Regions from separate parts of the Lysinibacillus sp. F12 genome, predicted to be linked through region 4. Evidence: riboswitches for the same ligand, from Rfam matches in the RefSeq annotation. Region 4 holds a riboswitch; each other region holds the start of a gene.
The links. A riboswitch is a leader RNA that binds a small molecule or an ion and turns the genes downstream of it on or off. The one in region 4 is predicted to bind cobalamin.
Positions count from the first base shown of each region.

Region 1: it holds a riboswitch for cobalamin, as region 4 does, so the genes downstream of both, AC3CH7_RS03640 (glutaredoxin family protein) here and mmgD (citrate synthase) in region 4, are expected to answer to the same signal.
Region 2: it holds a riboswitch for cobalamin, as region 4 does, so the genes downstream of both, AC3CH7_RS00040 (ABC transporter substrate-binding protein) here and mmgD (citrate synthase) in region 4, are expected to answer to the same signal.
Region 3: it holds a riboswitch for cobalamin, as region 4 does, so the genes downstream of both, nikA (nickel ABC transporter substrate-binding protein) here and mmgD (citrate synthase) in region 4, are expected to answer to the same signal.

Region 1 is NZ_JBYMLP010000001.1:701,033-709,387, forward strand. It holds gene nrdE (class 1b ribonucleoside-diphosphate reductase subunit alpha) at 1-733, opposite strand, end outside; gene nrdI (class Ib ribonucleoside-diphosphate reductase assembly flavoprotein NrdI) at 730-1,089, opposite strand; gene AC3CH7_RS03640 (glutaredoxin family protein) at 1,086-1,310, opposite strand; cobalamin riboswitch at 1,428-1,605, opposite strand; gene AC3CH7_RS03645 (NAD(P)/FAD-dependent oxidoreductase) at 2,132-3,037, opposite strand; gene AC3CH7_RS03650 (chitobiase/beta-hexosaminidase C-terminal domain-containing protein) at 3,504-7,643, opposite strand; gene AC3CH7_RS03655 (S-layer homology domain-containing protein) at 7,723-8,355, opposite strand, start outside.
Region 2 is NZ_JBYMLP010000001.1:757-9,111, forward strand. It holds gene AC3CH7_RS00010 (HIT family protein) at 1-354, opposite strand, end outside; gene AC3CH7_RS00015 (dihydrofolate reductase) at 414-890, opposite strand; gene AC3CH7_RS00020 (alpha/beta hydrolase) at 1,052-1,969, shown strand; gene AC3CH7_RS00025 (class I SAM-dependent rRNA methyltransferase) at 2,032-3,228, shown strand; gene AC3CH7_RS00030 (S9 family peptidase) at 3,315-5,303, opposite strand; gene AC3CH7_RS00035 (precorrin-3B methylase) at 5,375-6,052, opposite strand; gene AC3CH7_RS00040 (ABC transporter substrate-binding protein) at 6,105-7,100, opposite strand; cobalamin riboswitch at 7,265-7,452, opposite strand; gene AC3CH7_RS00045 (GTP-binding protein) at 7,628-8,355, shown strand, end outside.
Region 3 is NZ_JBYMLP010000003.1:676,965-684,670, reverse strand. It holds gene metE (5-methyltetrahydropteroyltriglutamate--homocysteine S-methyltransferase) at 1-1,777, shown strand, start outside; cobalamin riboswitch at 1,898-2,090, shown strand; gene nikA (nickel ABC transporter substrate-binding protein) at 2,235-3,854, shown strand; gene nikB (nickel ABC transporter permease) at 3,926-4,879, shown strand; gene AC3CH7_RS17300 (ABC transporter permease subunit) at 4,881-5,684, shown strand; gene AC3CH7_RS17295 (ABC transporter ATP-binding protein) at 5,695-6,468, shown strand; gene AC3CH7_RS17290 (ABC transporter ATP-binding protein) at 6,471-7,289, shown strand; gene AC3CH7_RS17285 (NUDIX hydrolase) at 7,337-7,706, opposite strand, start outside.
Region 4 is NZ_JBYMLP010000002.1:233,146-241,500, forward strand. It holds gene AC3CH7_RS08165 (enoyl-CoA hydratase/isomerase family protein) at 1-1,023, opposite strand, end outside; gene AC3CH7_RS08170 (enoyl-CoA hydratase-related protein) at 1,038-1,823, opposite strand; gene AC3CH7_RS08175 (acyl-CoA dehydrogenase family protein) at 1,834-3,492, opposite strand; gene prpB (methylisocitrate lyase) at 3,538-4,452, opposite strand; gene AC3CH7_RS08185 (bifunctional 2-methylcitrate dehydratase/aconitate hydratase) at 4,495-5,928, opposite strand; gene mmgD (citrate synthase) at 6,027-7,148, opposite strand; cobalamin riboswitch at 7,338-7,532, opposite strand; gene AC3CH7_RS08195 (NUDIX hydrolase) at 7,764-8,249, shown strand; gene AC3CH7_RS08200 (ABC transporter ATP-binding protein) at 8,297-8,355, opposite strand, start outside.

The DNA of each region.
Region 1 (8,355 bases), on a different contig from region 4:
CAACTCCTGAGCCATTACGCTGACCAAGCTGATTAGAATAACTAAAAGAATTTTCTAATAGTTTCGCCACTGGAATCACACCACTTGCACGATTTAGTATTTCTTTAATTGGATCACCTAAAGGACGTAAATCCGTTAAGTTAACCCCGACCCCTCCACCTAGACGTGATAGCTCTAAACAATAACCAATATTTTCAGCGATGCTATTCATGGAGTCATCCATGGATAATTTAAAGCAACTTACTAATTCGCCACGAGCTTTCTTCCCACTATTTAATGCAGTAGGCGTTGCAGGTTGATAGGCTTCCATCATCGCTTCCACAGAACGTTCTGCTAGTACCGTGTTCCCCTGTGCCAAGTACAAGGCAATAATGACAATCCGGTCCTCATATTTTTCTAAGATTTCTTCTCCATCACGACTTTTCATAGCGTAGCTGTCATAAAATTTGCTAGCACTCATAAATGATGGGAAACGGAAATTATAATCATACGCTTTTTTGTACAACTTTTTAATAAAATCCATCTCGTACATGTCGATAAAAGCTTTTTCGTAGTAGCCTTCATCAACTAAATAGCGGATTTTTTCCTCTATATCTATAAAGTAACGTAAACGTACGTTGACATATTCTAAAAAGTAGCGGCGCGTAGCCTCACGATCCTTTTCTAACTCTAGTAGCCCCGTTGTACTATAACGATTCAGTACGTCATTATTAAGCTTTAAATAAGTTTTCATCCCATTACCCTCGTTTCATAAAACGTTTGTATAGCTTCATAATCTGTTTGATTGCCGCGCAAATCTAATTTCCTCACTAATGGTACATGATAGGTAGTAGCAATTTTCTCTCCTGCTGCGCCAAATACATGATGTCCAAAGTTACTGTTGCCACTAGCAACTACTCCTTTACAAAAATCTCTGTTTTTATCTAAGAAACGTTGCACTTTTGCTGGAATGTCGCCTAAACCATCTGTGTATGTAATTAAAAGATAAGGCTTATTCAAGCTTAATTCCTCTGAGAGTTCAATAGATTCTGCCCTTAGTTTAGATACTACATTGCGGACATTTCCTGTACGACTAGCGTAAACGATCATAGTGTAATCATCTCAATACGAGAAACAATTTCCTGAACATCCCCTATAAATGTTTCATCCACCTCTAAGACAGGCACACTTAAAAAACCTGCATCAATAATTGTTTGTTTAGCTTGTTCATCGTGATCAATATTAACAATTTCTGCTTCAAGTCCTGCTCGTTGTAATTCGGATTTTACCCAAAGGCATTTTGGACAGATTGTTTTCGTATAAAGTTTCATAGTAATCCCTCTTTTCATAAAATAAAAAAGCTACCTCTTCTAAAGAGATAGCTTACATGGAAACGTTAACATACTAAAAATACTGACGTTCCCATCTCTTAATCCCCGAAGAAATGATAAATTTGTTTTATAAAGGCAGGTCTCCTGGCTTTGCTTCAATCTCTGATTTCCTTCCCATGCGAATGCACAGTGGTTACAATCATCGTCAGCTTTACAGTTGCGGGGACAGCGTCGGAATAGTACCGAACTTCCCTATTAAACTACATATAGTAGTACCTATACAAAACGAACACAATATATTGTTTTTCAATAGTTTTAAGTGTACCATCCTTTATATAAAAAGTAAATCGCGAAATAAAAGTTCATCAATTTGAGACTATTCATATTTTCTCACATAACCTTAAACGAAAGAGCTAAAACATAATCATATAAAAATATAACTATAAAAAAAATAGGAAGATACATGCTGATCATTTATTTACCTAATAACGGAGGCCCAATTGAAATTTTATTCATAAAAAAGGCATCTTTCCATAATAGTAAAGATGCAATTATGACTAAAACTACATAATCGTCAACCCACTTTGAGAAAGATGTAAATCATTCATCATACTCAATATATCCTATCTTTGCAGATTTTTCGTTGTACTTGTCCCTTTGCAACTATTCATAATAATCAGGTACCTTTAGCCAGTTATTCTGTATTCATAGTATAACATATCCAAGTTCTTTCTCTGTCCGCTCAACTAGGTATATTAACTTTATCCTTTATTTACAAAAATAGCTGATGAATTTTCTATACTCATCAGCTAACCTTTTACTTAAAACCTATCTATTGTGATATCCAAATTTATACTAGAGGCTGTCTTAAAACCTTCCGCAGCAGCGATCATTAAAGAAGAGGCACCCCCCTTTACCGTTTCACCTGCAACATATATTCCAGCCGCTGTTGTTCGTCCAGCACCATCAGTAATAATTATCCCATTTTCATCAACTTGGCAATTTAGCTGTTTAGCAAATTTATTTGGACGATAAAAATTAGGTACGACAAATCCACCACTTCTTAAAATATGTTCACCTGTTTCTAATTCAATACTAATTAAGTTACTATCTTCCCCATGCAAGTTTTTTACACATTCTGTATACAGTTTAATTTTTTTACGTTCAAATTCACTTTGAACGTTATCGGAAAGTTGATGACCATTCGTAAAAACGATTAAATCCTGTGACCAATTAAAAACCAATTTGGTCATATGTTTAATATGCTCCTCTTTTTCTGCTATGATAGCCAATGGCTTGTCTCTCAGCTCCCAACCATCGCAATAAGGACAGCTAAACAAGCTTTTTCCATAATATTGTCTGATTTGCGGGAGGGGAAACTCCTCTTGTATTCCAGTAGCTAACAATACTTTTGCAGACATATATGATTTATTTTCCGAAGTTTTGACAAAAAATAAACCGCTTTTATCATCTTTAGTTATCTCGATAATTGTTTGATCTAACATAGATATAGATGGGTAAGATTTTATTTCCTTACTAGCTATATTCTTAAATTCTTGTGGCTTTATCCCATCTCTTGTTAAAAAACCATGCGACTCTTGAGTTACACGATTTCGATTAGTTCCATTATCAAATATAGCAATCTTTCTGCGCGCCCTTCCCAATGTTAAGGCAGCACTTAAACCAGCAGGGCCACCACCTATAATTACACAATCGTATTTATTCATCCTTTTTTCCTCCACATCAAAATATATTATAGACCTTTAATATCTGTAATTAAGGCAAAAGACACCGCAAAAGTTATATACCTTTTCAATTATGAGTCATTAACCCCTTAATGTTTAACTACCTCATTAAAGATTACGTAGCATAAAATAACTTTTAGTTTGTCGGGTCTTACCGCCCTATTAAAGACTTAATATATCTATAATATCTATTTAGTTTTTTTTCGTCAATTTTTTCGTTTTCATATTTAAAATACATAGGACCATCAAATATCTGCCGTTGAAAGAATTCTTGTCCACAGAAATGAATCTACTATAGGCTAGTTATGAATGAGGTAAAAGTAAAAGCCACTCCAAAAGTTTGGAATGGCTAATTTTTTTACTGTACTTCATGAATACTGTCCGTACTGTTTAATTATCAAAATAAAGTATGATTAGCATATGCTTTACATTGTTCCTGCAAGTATCATTACTTAAATTCAATTTCCTCTGCCGATGCCCCTTTTGTATACGTTATGGTCGATCCAGCAGGTAAATTACGGATTTCTTTTACATTTTTTCCTTCAATAATAATGGAACCAATTTTCGTACCTTTAAAGTCAATAATCGCATTTCCTTTTTTAGGACTGATCACTACAGTTTTGTTTGCAAATCCTTCGCCATGGAATTCGGCATATTGACTAAATACTGCAATGCCATTTTTAATAATGGTATTTTCCCCTAACGTTAATGAAATGCTTGGACGATTCACTATTAATTTACCAGTCTTGTAGTGATTAAAGCTATATACATTTTCAGGTACTATTGGTGTTGGTATTTCTTCTTTTCCTGCTTGCAAATCAATTTGAACTAATACAGGGTCATGATCCGATGCTCTGCCTTGTGCCTCTGTAAAGTTCGCATTCATATGAATTAGGTCAATTTCCGTAACATCCGCAAGATGATTCGAAACTAAAATATGATCCAACACTTGATTGTTCCCTTGGAAGAAGTACGTAAAACGATCTTGCTCTGGGGCTTTATCTATCATATTCGTTAAAACATCTCCTTTCAATGTTTCAAGTGCTGGTGTGAACTCAAAGTCATTCATGTCCCCTGCCACTATGAAATTTAAATTCGGATTTATGGCAAGTCCTTCATCGATAAAATCATTGATGGCCTGAGCAAGTTGAATACGTTTCTTAACTGATTCTAAAACTGGTGGCTGTGTTGGTCCCCAAAGTGAACCATCCCCACCTTTAGAATTTAAGTGAGCTCCGATAATAACTACACGTTCATCTTGGAATTCAAATTCCGCTGCAATTGGTTTTCGTGTATCTACAAATTTTGATGGATCAACAAAGCCAGGATTTAAAGCAAGGCTTCCATCTGCTGTCCATGTATTCGCTTGGTTGCCTAACCCTTTTATACCTGACACTAATGAAACACGTGTCGGATTATATAGATAGCCAACACGAATATTACCGCCTGGTGCACCGCCTACTGTATTGTTAATTGGCATGACATCAATCCAATCATAAGCAGGACCACCCGCAGCTTTTATCGCATGAATTAATCGCATGTAGCTTTCAGATGCATCTGCATTTCCTGAATCAATTTGACCATCGTTATCTTGAACTTCGACTAATGTAATAATATCTGGTGACTTCATATTATTTACAAATGTCGCTGCAATTCTGTCTACTTTTTCGTTAGATGTATTGGCAGGATTATTCGAAAAGTTTTCGATATTATAAGAAGCGACATTTAATTTGTCCGCTACTGGTTGAAGATGCGTCACTTCTTGTTGAAGATGTGCCTTTGTTACATTAGGAAAAACATTATTCGTGTTCAGTCGATAGCCATCTGTAAAGTTTTCTACAAATCCGATAAGCGGTTCATTAAAGCGATCCCCTGAATCATAATTTTTTCCAGCTACTCCTTCAAGCATAATTTTTTCCGGATTATAATCATCGGCTGCAATATTTAAACCGCCATTCACATTAAATGTATTATTTGTTGTGCTTGGTACAACAATTGGTGAATCATTATTATACATCGGTCCAATCACTCTCGCCTCTGGGAACGATACTCGCATATACTCAATGGATTCCCAAAAATCGATGCCATCTTCTTGTGGATCAAAAATTGCCAAGCCATCATTATCAATAATTTTATTTGGCGGGAATAGATCCTCTCCTATCACAAGAGGCTCTGGAATTACTGCTTTACCTGTTTTTGTAATATTGGTTGCTGAAATTTGCGTATCTCTTAATCGAGAGTTGCCACCCGCTTCAGTTACATTTCCTGATACTTTAATAACGTCCCCTACTACTACATTATGTGCCGACTTACTTACCTTGATCGCTGTCGATTTTACGCCATCGAATGCTGTCTCGCCTTCTTGCATAATGAAGCTACTTGAATTAATAACGAATGTTACAATTCCTTCTACATCATTTACTGCTAAATTGACATATGGTGATAGGTGGCTTGCCCCTTGAATATCGCTAATTGTGGCATTGTTAGTATCAATCATCTCATAAACAAATGTAGCAATCGCACTATTCGTTAAACCTTCTTTCACTGCAATCGCTTTAATCGTCAATGGCTGATTAACAATAATTTCCCCTGTATACTTTGTACTAGCTGTTGTTGGTGCAGAGCCGTCCAATGTGTAATAGATCGTTGCACCTTCTGTCATGGTAGAAAGCGTAACCTTCGTACCAGCTGTTATTCCACCAACGTGAGAAGCTTTGATATCCTGAACCTTTGTTACATCTTCAATAATGCGAAGCGGGAGGAGTTGATGGTTTGTATATTGACCAACAATGCCTGTAATTTCCCCATACGTTTTTCCACTTACTAAACCAGAGTCTCTTGTTTTATCATAAATAGCAAATGTGCCTGCATCATCAGTTCCGGTAAAGTTTTGACCTGAACCAGTAATAGCAACATTTTTAATGGTTACTAATTTCGATTCATTGTCTTCTCCAACCTCAATACTTTTAATAATATGTGCCTCTGGTATTGTAGAAGGAACAGGCATGCCAACAAGCGAAATATTCGTTAATTGCTTTAGTCCACTATATTCATCTACTTTACCTTGCACCAACACCCGATCACCGACTTTTGCAGTAAGACTATCTACAGGATAAATAGCTATCGCCGCGCCGTCTTCATCTTGAATGTGAGCAGTCGCTGTTTCTAATTTTGCTGTTACAATACCTGATACGGTTACCACTTGTCCTATTTCTTTATTACGTGCTTCCGTAATCGAAATATGGGTTGGTGCATCTTTAATTGTAAAATTAAAGGTCGTCATTCCACTATCGTTTAAGCCCGTTGCTGTAGCAAATGCTTTAATCGTCATTGCTTCATTTACAACAATGCCCGCTGCTGTATTATAAACCTCACTAGCTGTTGACGGTTCGGAACCATCTAACGTGTAATAGATTGTTGCATTTGGTGTATCTGTAGACAATGTTACCTTTGTACCTGCAAAAACTTCACCCGTTGCTGGAAAAGCTTTCACATTCGTTACTTCTGTAGGCTCATAATTTAATACTAATTGAAAGCTTTCCGCGCTTAACGTTTTTAACTGATATGCCCCGTTAAAAATGGAAGCAATCCCTGTCACTGTAATCACATCATTGTTATTGAACCCACCTGCTTCAAATTGAGAGAACTGATAGCCCGTACGGTTATCATGGCGAATTAAAAGCTCGTTATTTTCTGCATCAGCTGCTTTAAACTCAAATGTTCCATACGTACCAGATGACGCTAAATCTTTAATCTTCACATTTTCCAGTGTAATTAACTTACCTTGTATACTGTCATCAATGGGTAGATTAACTATTTGTGGTGCTGGTGCTGTCCCTGAAGAAATGCGTTCAATTGTTGGCGAATTAAATTGAACTTCTCCACTAAATAAACTCGTTTTCCCTGTGATTTTGACAATATCTCCAACAGCTAAGCTCCCTGCTTCAGTTGAATTAGAGAAAACATATACCCCTGCAGACTCATCCTGTACATAGAAGGCCTTGCCACCCCAGCTACCAGGTGTTGCTGTAACGGTCCCTTGGATCTGAACTATACGGTCTGTTCCAACAGCTGCACGAGCTTCGGCAATTGTCCCTTCTGTGACAGAAGGATTAGTCGGTTCTGTTGGTTCACTTCCAACGAACTCAATTGAAGTGGGTGATTTTAGCCCTGCATGACTACCAAAATATTTATCTAGTGTCCCTGTTATTTTAATTTTTTTCCCAAGATTACTTGGGTTTGTTTTTAAACCAAAGTTGGCTCTATATGAGCTTGGGGAGGTTGGTAATTGAATATACAGCATTTTCGTGACATCTGTTTCACCAGGTGTGTCGGCAATAGCCAGATTTGTGTCGCTATCTGCTATCACTGAATACGAAGTTTCACCTTTAACAAACCCAACTATATATCCTTCCACAGTAACATTATTCCTAGCTGAATTGGGATCAAATTGGTTGACAGCTTCCCCCACTCCAATAGCTTCTGTCGTTTCCGCCTTTACAACTGTTAGGTAGGGCAAAATCATAGAAATTACAAGTAAAAATGATAACGCTATTTTGGAAACGACATTAAATTCATATTTCTTCATTCATTTAGCTCCTTAGATTTTTTATCTTTTAACCTTTTCTCTATCTTGCAAAGGAATTTACAGAAAAGTTATTAGTCAATTACTCAATTACTGTGTTTCCTTCAACAGATAACCCATCTAAACTGATGTTAACATTTGGTGCATCAATGATTAAATCACCTGCAATAATACCAGTACTACCAGTTGGCATTAAAGAATATCTCCCTTTAGCTGTTGGAGCTGTTATCGTTACATTCCCCATCAAGGTATGACCATTCAAATCAATCATGACTAAATCTGTTAATGTTACATCTGAAGACACTGGAGCTATTAATTTAATTACGTCTCCTGCTTTAGCTTTTTTTAATGCTTGTTTTAATTCCTCAGCATTCTTAACATTAAATTCATTCACTTTTTCTGGGGGAATAACTGGATCAGGGGCCACATTTCCTCCACCTGTGTTTGGTGCCCCAGTACTCGGCGAAGAACCTCCAATAATTGCCTTAATTTTGCTAGCCACCGAGGCATAATTCGTAATAATCTTTGTTACAGATGAACCTGTTGGGATCGATAAGTTATTTATTAGTAAATCTGAACCGATTGAAACTCTTGCATCAGGGTTTAGAATCGTTAAATAATTAACTACACCAGCAGCATTTAACGCTAATTCCGCGGGCGTGGAAAGCAAAAGTCGTTCAAACTTTACATTTCCAGTCATATTCAGTTTTGCCGT
Region 2 (8,355 bases), on a different contig from region 4:
CATCCATTCATAGCGGGGCACCATCCAAATGTGGAAATGATGAGTCATATCTTCGTTGTAAAAATAATAAACGTATGCTATGCCCAATACTTCCCTTTGAGCTTGTCTTATTTTTGTTAAGAGATGGATGTAATCCAGTTTTTCGTCATTATTTAATTCATCCAAGCAATGAATATGACACTTTGAGGCTACTATAACTAATCCCTTTATTGGATAAGCTATATCCTGATGGGCGTGAAAATAATCCGTTTCAATTAGAACACCCCCATTGGGCTCGATTTGTCCACTTATGATTGCACAGCTCAAGCAATCAACATAAACATTTTCTCCACTCGATAATACTATGTTGCGCATCAATATCTCCCCTAAATATAGAAGTAGCACGGTCTAGCAAAACCGTGCGTCTCTCCATGTTATTTACGTTCAAAAATTTGATATTGGAATGTATAGCCTTCTGAAGCTGTTTCAGGCTGTTCAGCAGCAACCTCTACAAAATCCTGCTCATAGCTTGGGAAAAAGGTATCGCCCTGAAAAGAATGATTGATTTTCGTAATATATAAGCGATCTGCTATTTCCATCGATAAACGGAAAATTTGCTCGCCGCCAATAATCATAATTTCCTGTACATCCCCTGCCATTGCTATTGCTTCTTCTAGGCTTGTCACAATTTCAATGCCTTCTGCACGATAATTTTCATCTCGTGTAATAACAATATTACGACGTCCTGGTAGTGGACGACCAATGGATTCAAACGTTTTTCGGCCCATAATCATTGGCTTGCCCATTGTTTTGTTTTTAAAATACTGCAAATCTCCAGGTAAATGCCAAGGCATTCCGTTATTATACCCAATTACATGGTTGTCATCATGTGCCACAATTAAAGAAATCATACTGTCCCTCCAAATACTTTCTTCCCTTTTATTATAAACACAATTCAATCATTTCACCTCTTTTATAAAAGATTTTTCTTTTTCTACAATTAAATCCTAGTAAAATTATATGAATAGTTTATAATATAAGATATAAACGTCAAGATAAAGGAATGATGAGGATGACTACATTAAGAAAAGAAGCTGTTCATTATATTCAAGCTCAGCATGGTGTGACACCTTACTATCAAGTCACACCACAGGAAGCTCGTGCGATGCGGACGGTTATGCCATGGCAATCCGTACACAAACCAACACTTGCGTCCATACAAGAACAAGCAATTACAGTGCGTGATGGTGCTCAAATTACGCTACGACTCTATATCCCTATTCATCACCAACCATTACCGGTTATTGTCTATTATCATGGTGGTGGCTGGGTATATGGTAATTTAGAGTCAGTTGATGCTGGCTGTCAGCTATTAGCAGAACAAGCACAAGCTATTGTCGTTTCAGTAGATTATCGTTTAGCTCCAGAATTTCCTTTTCCAACTCCATTACAGGATGCCTACGATAGCTTAGTATGGGTGCATGACCATATCAAAGCATTTGGCGGCGATGCTGCTCAGTTGACGGTTGCTGGGGACAGTGCCGGCGGAAATTTAGCAACGGTCGTGACCCACTTAGCTGCTTCTTCGGGTGGTCCGTCTTTGCAAGCACAAGTACTCATTTATCCCGTTACGAATGTAGATTTCACGACCGTATCCTATCAGGCTTATGGTGAAAATTTCGGCCTCGATAAAAAAGGTATGCAATGGTTTTCTCAGCACTATACAGAGGAATCCAACTATGCGAATCCATTTGTATCTCCTCTACAACTTGAGGATGTAAGCCATATGCCTAAAACCCTCCTCATTGCAGCAGAGGCAGATGTACTCTTTGACGAAGGTTTAAGTTATGCCCAAAAACTGGTGGACGCAGGAGTACCTGTAGAGCATATGACCATGTCTGGTTTGATTCATAGCTATTTTAGCAAGATGCATTATTTTGAAGAGGCGACCATCGAAACAGTGGCAAAAATTGCTGAATTCCTGAAATAAGTTTGGCTATCCCGTCCAAACAGTGCGATAATAGAGCAAAACGTTTTTTAAAGGATGACAACATGACACAAACAATTGCCCTACAAATAAAGCAGCCTTTTGCTGATCAATTAAAAAAAGGCTACCCATTAATTTCAAAAGATGCGGTGGATGCACGACAACTCCCTTCCGAGCAAGGGACACTACTTAAGCTGATGGATCACCATAATCGTTTTATTGGTACAGGTTACTTCGGTATTCAAAATAAAGGGATTGGCTGGGTCTTGACGACTGATATCAATGAAACCATCGATAAAGCTTTTTTCATTAAAAAGTTCAAAAAAGCCATACAACTCCGAGAAGCATTTTTCCAGAATGAACATACAACAGCCTTCCGTGTTTTCAATGGTGAGGGTGATGGCATTGGTGGCCTAACGATCGATTTCTTTAATGGCTACTATATGGTGAGTTGGTATAGCGAGGGTATTTACTCATTGAAAGAAGTCGTTTATGAGGCGCTTGCTGAAACCATCAACTACCAAGCTATTTATGAGAAAAAACGATTTGATGGTAAAGGCCAATATATGGAACAGGATGATTTTGTTATGGGGACTCCTGGCGAATTTCCAATTTTGGTCAAGGAAAATGGGATGACCTATGCAGTCCATTTAAATGATGGTGCGATGACAGGGATTTTTCTTGATCAACGGGAAGTACGATTAGCTATTCGTGAGCGCTATGCAAACACAGCCAATATGCTTAATACCTTCTCCTACACAGGGGCATTTTCAGTAGCAGCCGCGCTTGGAGGAGCTATTAAAACAACAAGTGTTGATGTTGCGAAGCGCAGTTTAGCCAAAACAATTGAGCAGTTTAGCGTCAATCAAATTGATTATGAAGCCCAGGATATAAAAGTAATGGACGTTTTTCATTATTTTAAATATGCACAGCGTCACGCATTAAAATTTGACCTTGTTGTCTTAGATCCACCTAGCTTTGCTCGTACAAAGCAAATGACGTTCTCAACGGCGAAGGACTATCCAAAATTACTGAAGGATACAATTGCGATTACAGCCAAAAATGGTATTATTGTGGCTTCTACAAATAATGCAAGCTTCGGTATGAAAAAGTTTAAAGGATTTATCGACCAAGCATTTAAAGAGACTCGTACACGCTATAAAATTGTAGAGGAATATGGTTTACCAAAGGATTTCCGTGTGCCTCGTGAATATCCTGAATTTAATTATTTGAAGGTCGTTTTTATTCAAAAAATCGACTAACTGATCTAGAATCACACTTTGCTGTGATTCTTTTTTTCGATAAAAAAGGCTTAAGAAGTATGTTCACTTCCTAAGCCACCTCTTTGTTAAAGTTTTTCCACAAACCAATCTCGTATATATTCCAGACGATGAATTCTTAATGTTGGTTTTCCGCTTCTTGACAGTTCATGATTCGATTCAGGGAAGCGGACGAATTTTGTTTCTTTCTTACGATATTTCAAGGCGATAAATAATTGCTCCGCCTGTTCAATCGGACAACGATAATCTTTTTCACCGTGTAAAATGAGCAACGGTGTTTCAACATTGTCTACATACTTCAATGGAGAATGATGCCATAGCTTCTCCATATTATCGAGCCCCGCTTGTATTTGCCAGTCTGTAAAGTAATAGCCGATATCACTCACACCTGCAAAGCTAATCCAGTTTGAAATTGAGCGTTGTGTAACTGCTGCCTTAAAGCGGTTCGTATGCCCAACAATCCAGTTGGTCATAAAGCCACCATAGCTCCCACCTGTTACACCTAGTCGATCCTGATCAATGAAATCATAGTGCTCTAAAGCATAGTCCACTGCAGCCATTAGGTCTTGATAGTCATTGCCACCATAATCACCACGTACTGCATCCACAAACGTTTGTCCGTAGCCATGACTTCCGCGCGGATTTGTATACAGCACCGCAAAGCCTTGAGCAGCTAGGATTTGGAATTCATTGAAATAAGTGTTGCCGTACATCGCATGTGGACCACCATGGATTTCAAGAATAAGAGGATATTTCTTCCCTTTTTCATAGCCCACTGGCTTCATGATCCAGCCATTGACCTTCCAGCCCTCAGCTCCTTCAAACTCAATACTCTCAGGAACAGCTATCTCTCTCGTCTTTAAAACTTCTTCATTGACGGTTGTCAACCGTTCTTTTTCACCCGTCTTTAAGTTGACGTAATATAAATCGCCCGGATTTGTTGTCGTACTTATTGCGACAACTGCTTGGTCATTTTGAGCATCTAATGAAAATCCATAAACATATTGATCATCGTGAATAGCTGGATAAATCTCTCCATCCACATTACCAAAATAAATTGCCGCATTGCCGTGATCTGTTACTTGAAAGTAGAAACTATGATTATCATTCATCCATTGCACAGGTGGAGCTGCTACCCCTTGCAGGAAATCACCGATGACATAGTCACCGACAGGGGCATCAAATTCACTTGTGGCACAGTTGAGCAGATTTTGTTCCATATCATAAATCCATAGCTTCGCTTGTGTGGCATTTTCAAACTCACGTTTTCCCCCAACGAAGGAAAGGAAGCGGCTATTAGGAGACCATGATGTTTGGTAATAAGAGCCAATTCCCTCGGTTACCTTGCGACTCTTTTTTGTTTCTATATCTAATAAGTAAATATCCGCATTAAATGAAAAATCTAAATCCTCTGCTTGATCTGCTAAGTACGTAAGATAGTTGCCATCGGGCGACCATGTACTCAGATGGCAATGCTTGTTCCCTTCTGTCATTTGCTCTAAGTCACCAGATTTTAAATCGACAATAGCGATGTGGGTATGCTGGTCCATATCCGTAAATCCACCAGCATCTGATTTATGTTTCATCTTATCGATTTCTAGCGGCTTTAGTTCTTTTTCTTCTTTCTTGTCATCTTCAACTTTATCTAGAATAGTTTCATCTTTACCGAGCATAACGGAAAAGGCAATTTTCTCTCCACATGGAGACCAGACAGGCGTTGACGCACCGTTTTTACAATACGTTACTTGTTTTGCCTCCCCACCTGTTTTCGAAAGCACAAAAATTTGCGGCTTGCCTGATCTTGTAGAAGAAAAAGCAATTTGACTGCCATCTGGCGACCACACAGGAGAGCTTGTCCGATAGTCACCATATGTCCATTGCTGAGGACGTTTGTCTTTTAAATTCATATAAAACAAATTAGATATATAGTCCTTTTTCTTCTCATCAATACGTGTCTCTACATAAACTACCTCAGTCCCATCAGGTGAGAGCTGTGGATCTGCCACTGATTTCAAGCGATAAAGATCCTCTGGTTGAATCCCTTGTTTAGATGTCATGTTCTTGCTCCTTTGTATTGTCATTTTCTATGCTCTACTACAATATTTCGACACCCTAAGTATTATTCCTGCTACTCGATCGATTTTTTTACTAGTTCCCAATCCGCATTCGATTTTGTTCTGCGATAAAACTTATAAAAAGGTTCATTGGAACGAGCTTGGTCCTGATAAAGACGAATGATTTGTAGCAAAAAATTTTCAATATGGTCGATCCTTACTCTCTTTGCAAAGAGAGTACCCGCCTGTGCTTTCGTCCCCATAGGAATGGCTCCTAGATAAACATCAAAGCTCTCATGCTGATAGACCAAACCGATGTCATCATATGTGGGATTATAACAGGCGGATGCACAGCCATTCACATTGACTCGCATTCTTGCAGGCACGGTTATACCATCCAACGCCTGATAGAGCTGTTCTGTTTGAGGAACTGCTTCCATTTTTTCACCGTCACAAAAATCACATGCTTTCATAACAATATGAGGCCCTGACGATGCAACAAACAGTCCAGCCTCCTGTAAGGCACGGGTAGCTTCAGTTAATTCACTAGAGGGAATCGATAATAATATGCTATAGGAAGCCGAGTATTTAATGGCTCCCTTCTCTCCTACAATTTCTGCTATTTTTTGAAATTGGGCTGGTGTGTAATGCTTATTGATAATGCCAGGGCTTACTGCTAATCGCGAAAATCCACCTTGCTGATTAAGGGTCTCAAATGTTTTATCTGGTATGTTTTGACGAAATGCGTTCAATAGTTATCGCTCCTTAAGAAAAAGGAGCTAGCACTTTGCTAGCTCGAAATTTTTAAAAGTTTTCTGGGTAGAAGCCCTTAGCTAAAATTTGAATGGCCTCTGCTGCACGGACCCCTTCAGATGCCGCTGAAAGTGGAAGGATGACAAAGCGATCATTTTTGACTGCTTCCATTTCCTTCAAGGCTGGATCATTTTTTAAGAAATTTATCTTTTGTTCAGCCGTTGTTTCACCATAATTAATTATGACAACCACCTCTGGATTGCGATCTACTGCATCTTCCTTCGACACGGTTGTCCACCCTGACTCCACATCTCCAAAGATATTTTGACCGCCAGCGATTGTCACCAGCTCATTCATAAAGTTTTGGCCAGCTGTGAATACATCTTTTTCACCACTGTCAAAGACTAGAACACGTAAATTTTCTCTATCTTTTGGTAATTTAGCTTGAACTTCTTCGACATCTTTTGTCATTTGTTCAATGAATGCTTCGCCGCGATCTTCCACGCGGAATATTTCTGCAATATGACGAATATCAGTGAAAATATCCTCTAATGTTGGCTTTGTCATATTAGAAGCTGTATGTAAATACGTATGAATTCCTAATTCCTCAAGCTCCTCTGGTGTTCCTACACCTTTTTCACCAAAGCCACTTTTCCAGCCTGCATACAAGAAATCTGCCCCGGCATCAATGACTTGCTCCTTCGTTGGGTATTGATCTGAAAGAACAGGAACTTTATCGTAGGCTGCTTGAAGCGGCTCGTAGATTTCGTCATCTAAATAAGCAGTCCCTACCATGGAATCCTCTAGCCCTAATGCAAGCATAATTTCTGTTACATGCTGATTTAAGCTAATTGCCTTTGTAGGTGCTTCCTTATAGGTTTGGGTAGTTCCATTATTTTTAATGATTACCTCAGTCGTTGTCGCCTCAGACGGTTCAACTTTTTCAGTTTGCGTTGCTGATTCAGGCTTGTCCTTTGTACCACACGCTCCTAAAACTGCGATGAGCGCGATGAGCATGACCAGCCATATACTTCTCCATTTTTTCATGTCCTTTTCTCCTTTGTTGTCATAAATATAGAAAGAAATCAGAGACTTCTTTGCTACCAGGATCATTGGAAGGGCATAAAAAAACCCTCTTGTCGCCAAGAGAGTAGCATAGTGAAAAAACGGTATAGTTACCTTTATCACTATCCCCATCCTCGTGGTTCTTAGTTAGCATACACATACTGGCAGGTATCCTGGCTTAGGTTCATCATCTATACACCTTCCCATAGTTAAACTACAGTGGCATCCTGTATAGACTCCCCATTTACAGTTGCGGGACAGCATCGGAATTACACCGATTTCCCTTTTAAGCAAAATGACAAATGCCATTTGCACCAATATGTTTTATTCATTCTATTGATAGACTAGCAGTTCATGAGTTAATTCGCAATCAGAGTAAATTGCAAAATCTGCAATCATCATTATATTAGCACTATTTCGACAAAAAGACGAATCATTTTACAAGAATTATTTGTGCTAGTATTCTGATACAATGAGAACATAGCCACCTATAGAAACGAGGATTTAGTATGTACAAGACGATTGGGGTTCTTGCTCATGTTGATGCAGGAAAAACAACCTTTTCTGAGCAAATGCTTTATCATACCAATAGTATTCAAGCGCGGGGGCGTGTCGATCATCAGGATGCCTATTTAGATAATCATGAGCTTGAGCGTAAACGTGGCATTACAATATTTGCCGAGCAAGGTCGCATGACTATCGGCGACGATACATATACGCTGATCGATACACCAGGGCATGTCGATTTCTCCCCTGAGATGGAGCGTGCCATTCGTGTCATGGATTATGCCATCATTATTATTAGTGCTGTAGAGGGTATACAGGGTCATACAGAAACTGTATGGCAGCTTTTACGGAACTATCATGTCCCTACATTCTTTTTTATTAATAAAATAGATCGTGACGGAGCAGATGTGAGAGCTGTTATGACTCAGCTGCATAAGGATTTCTCAGAACATGTAATCCTCATAGATGAACCACTGCAGGAAAACTATGTTTCAAGCACGATTATGGAATTGCTGGCAGAGCGTGATGAAGAACTGCTAGATAACTTTTTGAATGAAACATTGGAACATCGCCAATGCATGACTAGACTACAAACGATGATTAAAAATGAGGATGCCTTTCCTTGTTTTATAGGTTCTGCGTTGAAGGATGAAGGCATTGAGGAATTTATTGCTCAACTTCCATTCCTAACGGGTACTCACTTCGAGCCAGAAGCACCTTTTCAAGGAGA
Region 3 (7,706 bases), on a different contig from region 4:
GCAGGTCGAATACTTATTAGCCTTAATACCTCTCTATGCCCAGATTATTCAAGAATTAGTAGATGCAGGTGCCGAATGGATTCAAATAGAGGAGCCTTCTTTAGTGACGACACTTGACTCAGCAGAACTGAAGCTAGTTCAAGAAATCTATGCTCAATTGATGATGACAGTTCCAGCAGCAAAACTAATGCTACAAACATACTTTGAAGCATTATGCTCCTATGAAACATTAATTACACTGCCTGTACAAGGATTTGGCTTAGATTTTGTACATGGCTATAAAGGGAATATGGAGTCACTTCGACAATATGGTTTCCCTCCAGATAAAGTTTTAGCCATTGGGGTGGTCAATGGTCGTGATATATGGCGTTCAAACCTAGCGGAAGCGAATGCCATGATTCAAGCAATTGAAAAACTAAGTGATGCTAAGGAATTGTGGATTCAACCTTCAAGTAACCTGCAACATGTACCAATATCTACTTCATTTGAAAAGAAGTTGGACCCTGTTCTCAAACAAGCACTGGCGTTTGCCGATGAAAAAATCGAAGAGATTACTGAGCTAACTAAATATAGAAAGGGTCAAAACGGAACTCGACGTCATAATTTCTCAGAAAGTATGAAAGCCATTGAAGCACTAAAAAATCATCCGATTCGTCAAAATAAGATGATCCAGCAAGCCGTTCAATCCGTCTCCACAAAGGATTTTGAGCGACATAGTGATTTTAGTCAACGTCAAAAATTACAGCAGCAGGCGTTAGCCTTACCACTATTCCCTACAACAACAATCGGTAGCTTTCCTCAATCTGATGAGGTGAAGAGAAATCGGAATGCTTGGCGAAAGAAACAAATATCGAATACAGACTATGAAGCATTTATTGAACTGGAAACAAAGCGCTGGATTCACTTGCAGGAGGATATGGATATAGATGTACTGGTTCATGGAGAATTTGAACGGACAGACATGGTCGAGTATTTCGGTGAAAAACTGACGGGCTTTGCCTTTACTGAAAAAGCATGGGTGGTTTCGTATGGTTCTCGCTGTGTGAAGCCTCCGATTATTTATGGAGATGTTGAATGGACTTCATCCATTACCGTGAAAGAGTCAGCGTATGCCCAAAGCTTAACGAAGCGCTTTGTCAAAGGGATGCTGACAGGGCCAGTGACCATTTTAAATTGGTCCTTTGTACGTGATGATATTTCTCGGAAAGATGTGGCCTATCAAATTGCTTTAGCACTTTGTAAGGAAGTGAAAGCACTAGAAACGGCAGGTATCTCCATTATTCAAGTGGATGAACCAGCACTAAGAGAAGGGCTACCTCTTCGTAAAGAAAATTGGGGGGCTTACCTAGACTGGGCAATCAATGCCTTCAAACTTGCTACCTCGAGTGTAAAAGATACAACACAAATTCATACACATATGTGTTACTGCGAATTTAACGATTTCATAGAACCCATTAGTGCGCTAGATGCTGATGTGATTTCTATTGAAACATCACGAAGCCATGGAGAGCTTATTTCTTCACTTCAAGTGCATCCTTATACAAAAGGGATTGGATTAGGTGTATACGATATTCATAGTCCACGTGTGCCGAGTGAGGGAGAAATGTTAGCCATCATGAGAGATAGTTTACAAGTTTTAGACAAACATCAATTTTGGATTAATCCGGACTGTGGCTTAAAAACAAGGAAAGAGCCAGAAACAATAGCGGCTTTAGCTAATATGGTGGCTGCTACCAAACTATTGCGTCAGGAGGTGAAGGAATCTATATCGAGATAACGAGAGATAAAAGGAGTTAAGCAAAGATCAGGTTATCTGCCTGGTCTTTTTGTATCTGTTTATTATATTCAGAAAATAAAATTGACGTGAACATTTGAGCATGTTATGTTTATTACTAATTTCAAATATTGCATTACAAGTTTGAATGAAATTATTTTTCGTTCGATTAAAAGGAAAATGGGTGTAAATCCCATGCTGTCCCGCAGCTGTAAATGAGGAGTTTTGTTTCGATGACCACTGAGTTTTTTCTTGGGAAGGTGAAGCAAAATGATGATTCATAAGCCAGAATGCCTGCTTGTAAGAAGATTCATTGATGATCTACGAAAGATAGGGAGATGGATGGTAGCTTACGTATTGTAGGTTTATCTGTCCTTATTCTTGTAGAATAAGGTTTTTTTATGCCTTCTTTCTATTCAATTTGTAGATATGAACAGGGAATAGAGATAGGAGATAAAAAATGAGATGGACGAAGTATTTACTGCCTTACATGCTTGTTTTGACCTTCAGTTTTCTTGCAGGTTGTACAAGCACGGAAAAAGACAAAGGAAACTCAGCATCAACTGAACAGACAGATGAAAAAATGATTACGATTGGTTGGCCATTAGATGTAGGCCCATTAAACCCCCATACATATTTACCAAATCAGATGACTGCTCAAGCAATGGTTTATGAATCTTTAGTGGCGTATAACGATGATGGGACAATTACGCCAAAGCTAGCAGAAAGCTGGGTCATCTCAGAGGATAAAACTGCTTATACGTTCCATTTACGCAAGGATGTTAACTATTCGGATGGGACTGCCTTTAATGCTGATAATGTGATTCGCAATTTTGATGCGGTATTAGCGAATCGTGACATGCATTCTTGGATGGGCATGGTCAACCATATAAAAGAGGTCGTCAAAGTAGATGAATCAACAATACGTTTGCAATTAGACGAACCGTATTACCCTGTGTTAAACGAATTAGCCTTTGTCAGACCATTCCGTTTTTTAGGGGATAATGGCTTCCCAGACGGCGATAAGACAAATGATTCCATTCAATCAGCTATTGGCACAGGGCCATGGGTTTTAACCGACTATAAAAAAGATGAATATGCTTTATTTAGCCGTAATGAACATTATTGGGGAGAAAAGCCTCTCGTAGATAAAATAAAGGTTAAAATCATCCCAAATTCGGAATCCATTTCGTTAGCCTTTGAAAATGAAGAATTAGATGTCATTTATGGGCGAGGGGTTATTAGTTTAGATAACTATACGTATTTAAGAGATAGTGGCAAATATAGAACAGCTACATCTGAGCCACTGTCTACGAAAGCATTACTGTTCAATACACAGTCTGGACCGTTAGCTGAGCTAAAGGTTCGACAAGCAATGCAATATGCTATCAATAAGGAACAAATGGTAGAAAGCATTACACATGGTACAGAAAAAGTGGCTAACACGCTATTTTGGGAAGCAATTCCATATGCCAATATTGATTTAGCCCCCATTATATATAATCCTGAAAAAGCACAGAAATTGCTAGAGGAAGCTGGATGGACGCTACAGAAGGGTGAAAAAATTCGTTCAAAAAATGGTCAACCCCTTACATTAGATTTAATCTATATTGCTACTGATGCCATTCAAAAACCTATGGCAGAGTTAATGCAGGGCGAGCTAGCGAAAATAGGCGTACAGTTAAATATTGAAGGCGCCGATGTGATGGTCGGTCTGCAAAAATTAATGGATGATCAGGTTGATATTAACTTCTGGCGAACTAATGGACCGCCGACTGATCCACATAGCTTTGCAAATGAATCAGCTACACCAAATGCTAGTGGTGTTTATGAAGCAAAATTAGGCTTACCAAATACTCAAGAAATCGATACTAACATACATCAATTATTAGTCGGGACCGATGAAGAAGAACGCGTGCAGCTATACACGGATATTTTAACAATGTTCCACAAACAAGCATTGTTCTATCCAATATCGTATGAAACGAATCAAGTTATTTATCAACCATATATGAAGGATTTTGCACCACGTGCTTCTGAGTATGACATTCCATATGCACAAATGGATAAAGAAAACTAAGTATGAAAGAGAGAGTGTGTCGAACCAGGACAACTCTCTTTTTATCATCGGATGAAATAGGAAGTGACGACATGTACGAATCGACTTGGATGTTTTGTGTAAAAAGAATTCTCACACTTCCATTTGTATTAGTAGGCGTATCTATTCTGACCTTTGTGTTTATTCGTTTCGTACCAGTAGAACCAGCAGAGGTCATTCTTCGACTTGCAAGAATAGCCCCAACACCAGAGGCTATACAAGCTTTACGAGAAGAATTAGGGACAGATAAGCCTTTTATCATGCAATATCTGCTATGGGTAAAAGGCGTTTTACAGCTAGACTTTGGGACATCTTTTGTTAGTAAATTACCCGTTGGTGATGAGCTATTTGCTAAGCTACCCGCTACCATCGAATTAGCTTTAGTAGCATTTATCCTTATTTTAACCTTTAGTATTCCGTTAGGGGTTGTGAGTGCATTATATAAGCATTCCTTTATCGATAAAATCATTCGATTATTTACAGTCCTAAGTGTTTCCATTCCAACATTTTGGTTAGGGTTTATCCTACTTTATCTATTCAGTTTAAAACTTGGGATTTTTCCGACGAATGGAAAAGGTTCAGGAGCACATTTAGTTTTACCAGCTTTCACATTAGCTTTACCTACAATCGGATTGTTCTCACAGTTTATCCGCTCTGCCATCATTGAAGAATACGAGCAGCCCTATGTAAAATATGCACAGCTTAGAGGCTTAAAAAAATCGGTCATTCTCATCCGACACGTGGGGAGGAATGCTGCCATACCGATATCAACTTTGTTAGGGATGACACTCGGAAATTTGCTAGGTGGGGCTGTCATTGTAGAGCAAGTATTTAGTTGGCCTGGACTCGGTAGATATTTAATAGAATCCATAACGAATCGTGATTACCCCGTTGTACAATGCTATGTGTTGGTGATCGCTGTCATCTATGTGCTCGCCAATCTAGGCACAGATGTATTGCATCGTTTATTGGATCCTCATCTGATGATGAAGAATAGGAGAGAGTAAAGTGAACTTAGAACGTATACATATGAGAAGATTTATGAGTCTCACTATACTAATCATCATTGGTTTACTAGGACTGTTTGCCCCACTCATGATGCCTCATGACCCTTTAGCAGTTGATATTTCTAAGAATTTTCTAGCACCTTCATGGGACTATCCATTAGGAACAGACCATTTAGGAAGATGTGTCTTCTCACGATTGCTTTTAGGGATTCGGTATTCTTTAGGTGCGGCGCTCGTCATACAAATAGTTGCTATTGTAGTAGCGATCCTGTTGGGCGCATGGGTCTCTTTAAAAAGAGGTATAATAGATGCGCTATTTATTCGGATATGCGATATTTTATTAGCTTTTCCAACACTTGTACTAGCATTTGGGCTTTTAGGTGTATTAGGGCCAAGCTTAAAAAATGTGTTAATCGCACTTATTTTGACACAGCTTATTTATTATTCAAGACTAATTCGAAGTTTATTTATCGGCATGAATGAAAAGGATTTTATTCTAGCGGCAAGAATAAGCGGTACTACAGGTGTGAAATTAATTATTCGTCACTATCTCCCTCATGTTTGGCCTCCTATTGTAACGATTGTTGCATTAGATATGGGAAAGGTTATTTTAGAGATTGCAGGCTTTTCCTTTATAGGGCTTGGCGTGCAGGCTCCCACTCCTGAGTGGGGAATGATGGTAAATGAAGGGAAGCAATATATCCGCCAACATCCCGAATTAATGCTATATCCTGGGCTTACTATCGTTCTAGTTGTCCTAGTATGTAATGTTTTGGCAAGTAGTTTAAAGACGCCTGACCAGTAAAGGGGAAGTTATGAAGAAAGTTTTAGAAGTGAAAGACTTATCGGTCAAAATTGGAGAACAAAATATTTTAAACGCCATTCATCTGACAGCCTATCAAGGCCGCGTTTTGGGGATTATTGGCGAAAGCGGTAGTGGGAAAACCATGCTTTGCCAAGCTATCATGCAAGCCTTACCGTCTAGAGCGCAGATTATCAAAGGGCACATATTCTACCATCAACAAGATTTATTGAAGATAAATGCTGCTCAAATGAGAGCTTATCGTGGAAGACATCTATCTATTATTATGCAAAATCCTTCGACTGCCTTTGACCGTGTGCAAACCATTGAAAGTCATTTTCGTGAATCATTAAAGGCTCATTTTGTTATAACTAAAAATGAAATTAGACAAATTGCTATGGAAAGCATGTCAAAAGTTAATTTACCTAATCCCGAGAAACTTTTACACTATTATCCATTCCAATTAAGTGGGGGAATGCTACAGCGTGTAATGATTGCTTTGTCACTCGCAATTCAAGCCTCGGTATACATAGCTGATGAGCCAACGACAGCTCTTGATACAGTCAACCAAAAACAGGTATTGACATTATTTGATCGGATTCGCCTGGAAACACAGGCAGCCATACTTCTTGTGACGCATGATTTAGGCGTTATTGCTGAACTAGCTGATGATGTAGCCGTGATGTATAAGGGGGAACTAATTGAACAAGCGAATGTCTATGATTTTTTTGATGCACCACAGCATCCTTATACAAAGAAACTATTACAATCCCGAATGATGTTTTAGAGGTGAAAAAATTGAAGCTACTAGAAGTGAGAAATATTGAGAAGAACTATGCACATAGACCGTTCATATTCAAGCGAAGACAGGATGCTCCTGTATTACAGAAAGTATCATTTTCACTTCAGGAGGGGGAATGCTTAGGCATTGTTGGACAAAGTGGCTCAGGAAAAAGCACATTGGGCCGAATTATATTAGGAATGGAAAGGCCAACAGCCGGTGAGGTTCTATTTCAAGGGGTTAATCTTTATGATGCCACTAGCCAACAGAAAAAAATGATACGGAGAGATTTACAAGCAGTCTTCCAAAATAGCTATCATTCATTAAATCCAAAGCACACTATTTTTCAAATTTTAGAGGAACCGTACCTAAATTTCGAGCATTATAGCTCAGCTGAGAGACACTATAAGGTAAAGGAATTACTTAATCATGTAGAGTTAGAAAAATCTATTGCCGAAAAGTATCCTTCCCAGCTTAGTGGGGGACAACAACAGCGTGTGAACATTGCAAGAGCGCTTGCCTTACATCCAAAATTAATTGTTTTAGATGAACCCATTAGTAGTTTAGATATGATTTTGCGAAAACAAATCATTCAATTACTGCAGACACTACAAAAGGATTTGCAACTTGCATACATTTTCATTTCTCATGACTTACAGGCTACACGCTTTATTTCAGATCGCATCCTCGTCATGCAAAATGGTCAGCTAGTAGAGGAAATCATGAAAGGTGAACCATTTAAGCATTCCGCATCACTTGAGCTATACAACGCGATTTTGCCCAGTCACCCTCGCGAAAGAATTCACAAGAATACTAGTTTGGAATGATCTGAAATGTCTTTGCGAAGAAAGTCCTTATTAAAATTCTTACATTGTTATTTGGAAAGCTTCGTAAAGGAGCTTTCGAACCCCCATATTTTGCCCTCTAGGTTGTTTAAGAGAGCGACCGTCCTCTGTTCCATATTATTCGGAAGTTCTTCCTTACTGAAATAAGTGAGGCTTAAGCTCTCACCATCCTTCATTTCCAATACACCCCTTACATGTTTAGCTCTATAAAGGTGAATGACTGTATAGATTTCATCGCCATTCGGATAACAGTAGTAATAATCAGGTCCTGAAAAAACACCGATAAACTCAAACTCTTTAGCCACGAGACCAGTTTCCTCATAAAGTTCACGAGCAGCAACCTGCTCTAATGTTTCGTTTATTTCCATTGAACCGCCAGGTAATCCCCAATCCAACGTA
Region 4 (8,355 bases):
CTTCTCCTCTTCTGTAAATTCTTCTAGGTTTTGATAGGTATAGCGTGGATTACGATCCTTATCAATCACAACAGATCGTACACCTTCATAGAAATCCTTATGTCTTAAAAAGTTTCTTGCCAACATGAAATCTGTATTCAAACATTCCTCTACTGTTTTTTCACGAGCGTCAATAAGCTGCTGTAACGTAATTTTTAAAGAGGAAGGTGATTTCGACAAAAGCAAGTTCTTCGTGTCACGGGCAAATTCGCTTGGGTCATGGTTTAAGGATTGTATGATTTCCTCGACTGAATTTCTTGAAAAATGATGGTTTATTACTGTTTGAAGCTTCTCAAGTTCACTGTTCGTGGATGGATTACTAGAATATTTCTTAATTAGTTGGTGTAAGGTTGCGTTTATATTGTTAGAATGCCAATCTGTCTGTATAACGCTTTGAAGGAAATCAAATAGCTTATCGCTCGTCATATAATGATCTGCTCCGTTCGCAAAAAGGACATCTGCTGCTTTAATAATGGACGCAGTTAATGCCAAATAGTAACCAATAAATCCTGGCGCTTTGTTTAAGAAATAGCCCGCGCCAACGTCTGGAAAAAAGCCAATATCCATTTCCGGCATCGCCCATTTTGTACGCTCTGTAACGATTCGGTGGCTTGCTCCATAGGTTAATCCGACTCCACCACCCATGACTATGCCATCAAGGCAAGCAATAATTGGTTTAGAATAATGATAGATTTCCAAATCCACTTCATACTCTACTTCAAAAAAGTTTTCAGCTACTTTAAATGCTTCTTGACTGGATTGTGCTTGATAAAGTGTTTTAATGTCACCTCCAGCGCAAAACCCCTTCTCCCCTGCCCCTTGTAGTACAATAAGACAGATTTGATCATTCGCTTCCCATTCTTTTAATTTTTCTCTAATGAGGTTAAGCATGTTAGTGGAAAGAGAATTTAAAGCTTTAGGACGATTCAACGTAATGAAGGCTGATCCTCCATCTTCCACCGAAAATAAAACTTCGTTTGCCATGTTGGCCCCCTCCTTTAACAGTGTTTAAAGTGTGGCTGTCTTTTTTCAATAAATGCCTGCACACCTTCTTTGGCATCATTTGTTAAAAATAACTCAGCAAAACGCGTTCGTTCAAGTTCAAGTCCTTTTTGTAAGTTATCCTTCGTGCTTTGAATCACACATTCAATTGTACGAGAGACACATGTCATACTTTTACCCGCAACAAAGGACTGTGCAACAGCTTTAGCCGTCGTCAAAAGTTCCTCAGGTTCTGTTACGAGTTGAATAATACCTAGCTGTAATGCCTCGTCTGCACTCAGTTGTTTACTTGTTAAAATTAATTGGAGCGCTGTTGCTTGATTCGTCATTCTGCTAAGTCGTTGAGTCCCCCCGAATGTTGGGAGTAGCCCAAGCTTTAATTCTGGTAAGCCGAGAATGGCTTGATTCGAAGCAATTCGGAAATGACATCCTAACGCTAGTTCAAGCCCTCCTCCAAGAGCCGGTCCATTAATGGCAGCAATAACTGGTTTTTTCATGGCTTCTACTTCATCGCATAGCGCTTGCCCTGCTTGAGCCATTTGCAATGCTTTTTCCTGTTGGCCAAAGGCTGAAACAAACTCCTTTATATCAGCCCCAGCGACAAAAAATCGGCCAGTGCCTGTAATAATAATGGCACTTGTGTCTTCATCCTCTGCTAGCTCTTGGAAAATGAGACGTAGGTTTTCAATAGTGGCTGATGACAAAGTGTTTGCAGGTGGATGATTTAAATGAATAATTGAAATAGAATCCTCTTTACTAACGTTGACAAATGTATCGATCATGCTGCTCCTCCTAACTAATCATTTTTGGGTTGTCAATGAATGTTCTCGCAAGTGCCCGTTTTTTCATAAAGAGATTTTGCTGTAGCGGAATATTTAATTGTCGAATGTTATTTAGCAAGCTTACTCGTTTTTGTTCATTGCTTTCAGCGGCCGTAATGATAGTAATCGCACTTTCTTCTATTTTGCGGTAACCCTCCTGGCATAATATGTCAGTCATTAATTGTTTTGTTTGGACATGTGCAGTTTTTTTCGACCTGAGCCAGGCTGATTCCATGACATACGTTTCCATGGCCATATCCGCCAACAAACGCATAAATTCTTGCTCCTGTTCGAGTTGAATTTGTGCATTTGCAATGACATGAATAGCTAGTTGCATTAAATGCTTGGAGAGAAGGATGTAATGGTGATTTTTTTCTAATGGTTGAGCGTGAATAAAATCACCCTCTATTGCAGTTGTTTGTACATATTTTTTCCACAGCATTTTAGCCATTGTAAGGCGATTGATTTCATTTGTACCCTCGAAAATACGGTTAATTCTTGCGTCTCGATACAAACGTTCCACTTCATAATCTTGCATATAGCCATATCCACCATGTATTTGAACAGCTTCATCAGCTATTCTTCCAAGTGCTTCGGAACAATGTACTTTATGAAGTGCGCATTCCAGAGCAAATTCAGATATTTTCTGAACTATCGTTTCATTGCTTGCTGATGCAATAGCCTCATCAACTTTCCCAGCCGTTCGGTATGCACCGCTTTCTGCTCCATAAATCAGAACGGCCATGTCAGCAAGCTTTTCCTGTATCAATGTAAAGTCAACGATAGGTCGTTCAAATTGTTTCCGTCCCTTCCCATAATTCACGGCTATTTGAAATGCTTGTTTGGCCGTTCCTATATTAGAAAAGGCAAGCTTTAGACGTGCCATATTCAAAATGTTCATAGCGACTATATGTCCTTTGCCAACCTCTCCAAGAACACAATTGATTGGCACAATAACATCCTCTAAAATGAGCGTGGCCGTTGAAGAGCCTTTAATGCCCATCTTCTCTTCTTCCTGACCCACGGATACCCCTTTAATGGAACGTTCGACAATCAACGCAGTCATCCCCCTATTCGTCTGGGCAAATACAACGAAGACGTCTGCTAGCTGTGCATTGGTAATCCATTGCTTTTCTCCATTTACTAGCCATGCTTTCCCGTCTTCCGTTAATCTAGCATTCGTTTTGGGGCGCAGTGCATCAGAACCCGCTTCGGACTCTGTAAGGGCGTAAGCTCCAATCCATTCTCCAGAAGCCAACTTTGGTAAGTATTTCAGCTTTTGCTCCTCATTTCCAAAATAGATATAGGGTAATGTGCCCACCCCTGCATGAATATTGTAGGAGACACTAAAAGAACCCCCAAAACCCATTTTTTCTGCTACCAGACCAGAAATTTTTTTATTAAGCTCAAGTCCTCCATAAGCTTCGGGTATTTCAATGGCCAGTAATCCAAGATCACCTGCTTTTTGGAACAATTGTCGGGTGATCTCATATTGTTGCTGTTCAATGGATGAGATATTCGGTGAGACATCCTGTTTAATGAAGAGCTCAGCAGTTTTTGCAATGAGCTCTTCTTCATCGTGGAAATCCTCAGGTGTAAAGATCGTCATGTTGTTTTTTAGTCGATCCATATAAGCCCTCCTTGAAAGAAAGTGGAGAAAAGCCATTTACCTCTCCTACTTTATTTCCTCCTTCGGTAAGATGGTTTTTGCTAATTCACTATCTAAATCCTCGAATTTATAATAGGAAATCGTTTCATACAATTCGCTTCTTGTTTGCATATCCTCAATTGCTTCTTGTTGTGTTCCAGTATTTTTTATTAATTCAAATACGCGCTCGTATGCTTTTGCTGCAACTCTCATAGATGTAACGGGATAAATGACCATCGAGTAACCCATTTTTTCAAATTCCTTAGCGGTATAATAAGGAGTTTGACCGAATTCAGTCATATTGGCTAATAAGGGGGCATCTAACTCATTGGCAAATTGTTTAAACTCTTTTTCAGTTTGTAATGCCTCTGGAAAAATAACATCTGCACCAGCAGTAACATATGCTTTGGCTCTTAGTATAGCCTGCTCTAAGCCTTCAACAGACCTTGCATCCGTGCGAGCAACAATCATTAATGTAGGGGCTATTTGTTTAATCATTTTTATTTTTTGAATCATTTCCTCCTTTGGAACAAGAGTTTTGCCATTTAAATGTCCACACTTTTTAGGAAGATTTTGGTCCTCTAGCTGTACGGCAGCAACCCCTGCCTCTAGCATTTCACGAGCAGTACGGGCAACATTTAATACGCCACCAAAGCCCGTATCAATGTCCACTAGCATCGGTAAATTTGTAGCCCGAATAATATCACTAGCACGCTGGGCTATCTCATTTGAATAAATCATCCCTAAGTCTGGTAAACCTCTACTCGCTGTATAAGCGGCACCAGAAAGATATAATGCCTCAAAGCCAACTTTTTTAGCCATCAAACCAGCCATTGCATCATGTACCCCTGGTATTTGCAAAATAGCTGAACGAGCGATATGAGCTTTAAATTGTTCAGCTAATTGTTTTTGTGTCTTTGCTTCTTGGACAATCCATGTCATTTTTAAATACCTCCTCTTTATTGCGTTCGGAATCCATCTAAATTAAATAAATAGATTAACAAATTCATGAACAGCAATTTGTTCAAGCAGCTCTTTATTTACACAAACATCGTTTATTTTATTGAGTTGTTTTTGAGCATAATGCGTACGAAGGTTTTGCTGGAATTTATCAATAATCTGAGGGAATGCTTCCTCACGGCGGAAACGATGTCCTAAAGGATATTCACACTCAATTAGCTCAGTTGATGTACCATCTTTGTAATAAACTTGAACAGCGTTCGCAATGGATCGTTTATCAGGGTCTAAATAGTCGATTGTATATTGGCCTTTTTCCACAACAACCATTTTATTACGCAAGTCATCGATTCGTGGATCTGCCGCCACCTCATCTTCATAGTGATTTGCGGTAATGTCACCATAAATAAGACCAATCGCTGTAATATATTGAAGGCAGTGATCTCGATCTGCAGGATTGTGAAGAGGCCCTTCTTTATCGATAATTCGCATGGCTGATTCATGTGTTGTAATTTCTATGCGGTCAATATCAGCTAGGCGATTTTTTACTTCAGCATGCAAATGAACGGCACATTCTGCAGCCGTTTGAGCATGAAACTCTGCAGGATATGAAACTTTAAAGAGGACATTTTCCATAACATAAGATGCAAGTGGTCTCGCAAGCTTTAATTCTTGCTTATGAAAGAGCACATCTTGGAATCCCCAGCCTGGTGCAGATAATGCAGTTGCATAGCCCATTTCCCCTTTCACAGCCATCATTGCTAGTTGTACGGCCCTGCTTGTAGCATCGCCAGCAGCCCATGATTTTCTTGATCCCGTATTAGGAGCATGTCGATAGGTTCTTAAACTTGAATTATCAATCCAAGCATTTGATAGAGCATTGACAATCTCTTGATGAGTGCCCCCTAAAGCCTTTGTAACAACAGCTGTTGTCGCTATTTTGACAAATAAAACGTGATCTAAGCCAACACGATTTAAGCTATTTTCGAGTGCAAGTATTCCTTGTATTTCATGGGCTTGAATCATCATTTCTAAAACATCTTTCATTTGGAGAGGCTCTTGCCCTTCTGCAACACGTACACGACTCAAATAATCAGCTACAGCTAAAATACCACCAAGATTATCAGAAGGATGCCCCCATTCTGCCGCCAACCATGTATCGTTATAATCCAACCAACGGATCATACAACCGATATTAAAGGCACCTTTAACTGGATCAAGGACATAGGATGTTCCTGGAATACGAGTACCATTTGGAACGACTGTACCTGGTACTACAGGACCTAGAAGTTTTGTACATTCAGGATATTGTAAAGCTAAAATGCCACAACCTAACGTATCCAATAAAACATATCGAGCCGTTTCGTAAGCTTCTTCGCTCGTAATCTTTGTGTTTAATACGTAATCCGCAATATCAATAAGAAGCTGGTCTGTCATCGTTTTTTCATTCGTTTTAATCATCTATATCTTCCTTTCAAGGTATGAATTTGATATACTAGTATGCTGATGGGCATTGGTCAGAATGTCCATCAGCTCTATGGCGAGTTGTTAAAACTTGATTATACCGACAATTCTTCAAGGTTATGACGCTCGCCTATATAATGAACACGAGGTCTAAATAATCGATTATTGTCATGTTGTTCGATCACATGTGCACATAAACCGATCGTTCGAGAGCCAAAGAAAATAGGCGTATATAATTCAATTGGTAAGCCCAGCATGTAGTACACGGGCGCAGCATAATAATCTAAATTTGGATACAAGCCTTTTTCCTCCACCATCACTTTTTCACCGGCTTCGCACATGTGATATAAGCAGTCATCCCCTTGCTCCAAGCATAGTTTATACAAAGCTTCTTTCATGATCTGCGCTCTTGGGTCCATTTTTTTCATATAGACACGATGGCCAAAGCCCATTATTTTATCTTTATTTTTGAGCTTGTTTTTCAGCATCGCTTCAAAGCCCTCCACAGTCTTAGCTTCAAGCAGCATATACATGACTGCCTCGTTCGCCCCACCATGCAAATTTCCTTTCAATGATGCGACAGCACCAGTTAGAGCACCATACAGATCGGATTGTGTGGAGGCAATAACACGAGCAGCAAAGGTCGAATTCGGCATTTCATGTTCACTATATAAAACAAGTGATTGGTCAAAAATTCCCTCTTCTAATGGTGTTGGTTTTCTTCCAGTAATCATGTAATAAAAATTAGCACTATAAGAAAGCTGACTATCCGGTTCTACAACATCTTGACCATTTAATACACGGTAGCTATTCGCAACGATGTTGGGCATTCCACCTAAAAGTCGATATGCTCGTGTTACATTCATTTCAGTCGAACGATCATGGATGTGCTGATCATACCCTGCTAACGCTGAAATTCCAGTTCGAAGGCCGTCCATCGCATGTGTCCCATTTGGTAATAAGTTGAAAATTTGAAAAAGCTCTTGTGGAACGTGATAGTTTTCTTTCAATTTATCCTGTACGTCAGCTTGTTGCTCAGTAGTTGGTAGGTTTCCGTGCAATAATAAATGGACAATATCTAAATAGGCGTATCGCTGAGATAGTTCAATCAAATCATAGCCACGTATAACAATTTGACTGCCTACTACGTCTAAGAAAGACAGTTTTGTTTCCGCAGCAATAACTCCATCAAGACCTGGTGAATACGTTAACTCCATAGATTACAACCCCTTTGTTTAATCATTCTTGTAAGCGTTACCATTCAAACTCGAAAGAACAACAAAAAAACAACTTCTATCCTTTAGAAGTTGTTAATCTACAAAAGTATGACAGAACAAAAAACAGTGAACTTACATCCATTCACAATCATCATACAGTAGCTAACACCTCCCTATCCTCGTAGGTCAATTGATGCTTATTTAGTGGCAGGTCTCCTGACTTATCATCAACGTTCCTATAACACCTTCCCGTTTTGAAGAACAAAACAGTGGTCTCGTTATGGAACTCCTACATACAGTTGCGGGACAGTGTTGGACTCACACCAACTTCCCTTTTAATCAAATGGAATCAAACCCATTTGAACCACCAAAATTTAGCATATTCAATTTGTCTTTTTACCTTAACATAGAGGTTTCCAAACAATCAATATAGGTAAAATTCAGAAAAGACTGATTATAAAAAGCTATTTTTCATTTTTGACGAACTATTCTGCATATTTAAGCATTATTTCGCTCAAAAAAAGATTGTTAATCAATCCCAATGGAGCTATATTTATGAAGCCTGCTTTAAAAAAGCGATTTGTTTTGCATTACGATGAAACGAGGAGTGACGGGATGGGCTATATAACTGAATTAAGAAAGCTTATCGGTAATAGACCAATTATAAGCGTTGGTTCGACAGTTCTTGTTGTTAATGATGATAAGAAAATACTCTTTCAACATCGTTCAGATACGTTGGATTGGGGATTACCTGGCGGTTCAATGGAAATAAACGAAACATTAGAGCAGGTTGCTGCTCGTGAACTTTATGAGGAAACTGGTCTCGTGGCTAAAGAGTTTGAGTTTATCGGTGTTTTTTCAGGACCTGATTATTACTACTGTTATCCGAATGGCGATGAAATCTATACAGTCATTCACCTTTATAGAGCTAAACATGTAAGGGGTGTATTGGAAATGAAGGATGGTGAGAGCTTAAGCCTCACTTATTTCAGTAAGGAAGAACTTCCGAATAATATGGAACAGAGGACGGTCGCTCTCTTAAACAACCTAGAGGGCAAAATATGGGGGTTCGAAAGCTCCTTTACGAAGCTTTCCAAATAACAATGTAAGAATTTTAATAAGGACTTTCTTCGCAAAGACATTTCAGATCATTCCAAACTAGTATTCTTGTGAATTCTTTCGCGAGGGTGACTGGGCAAAATCGCGT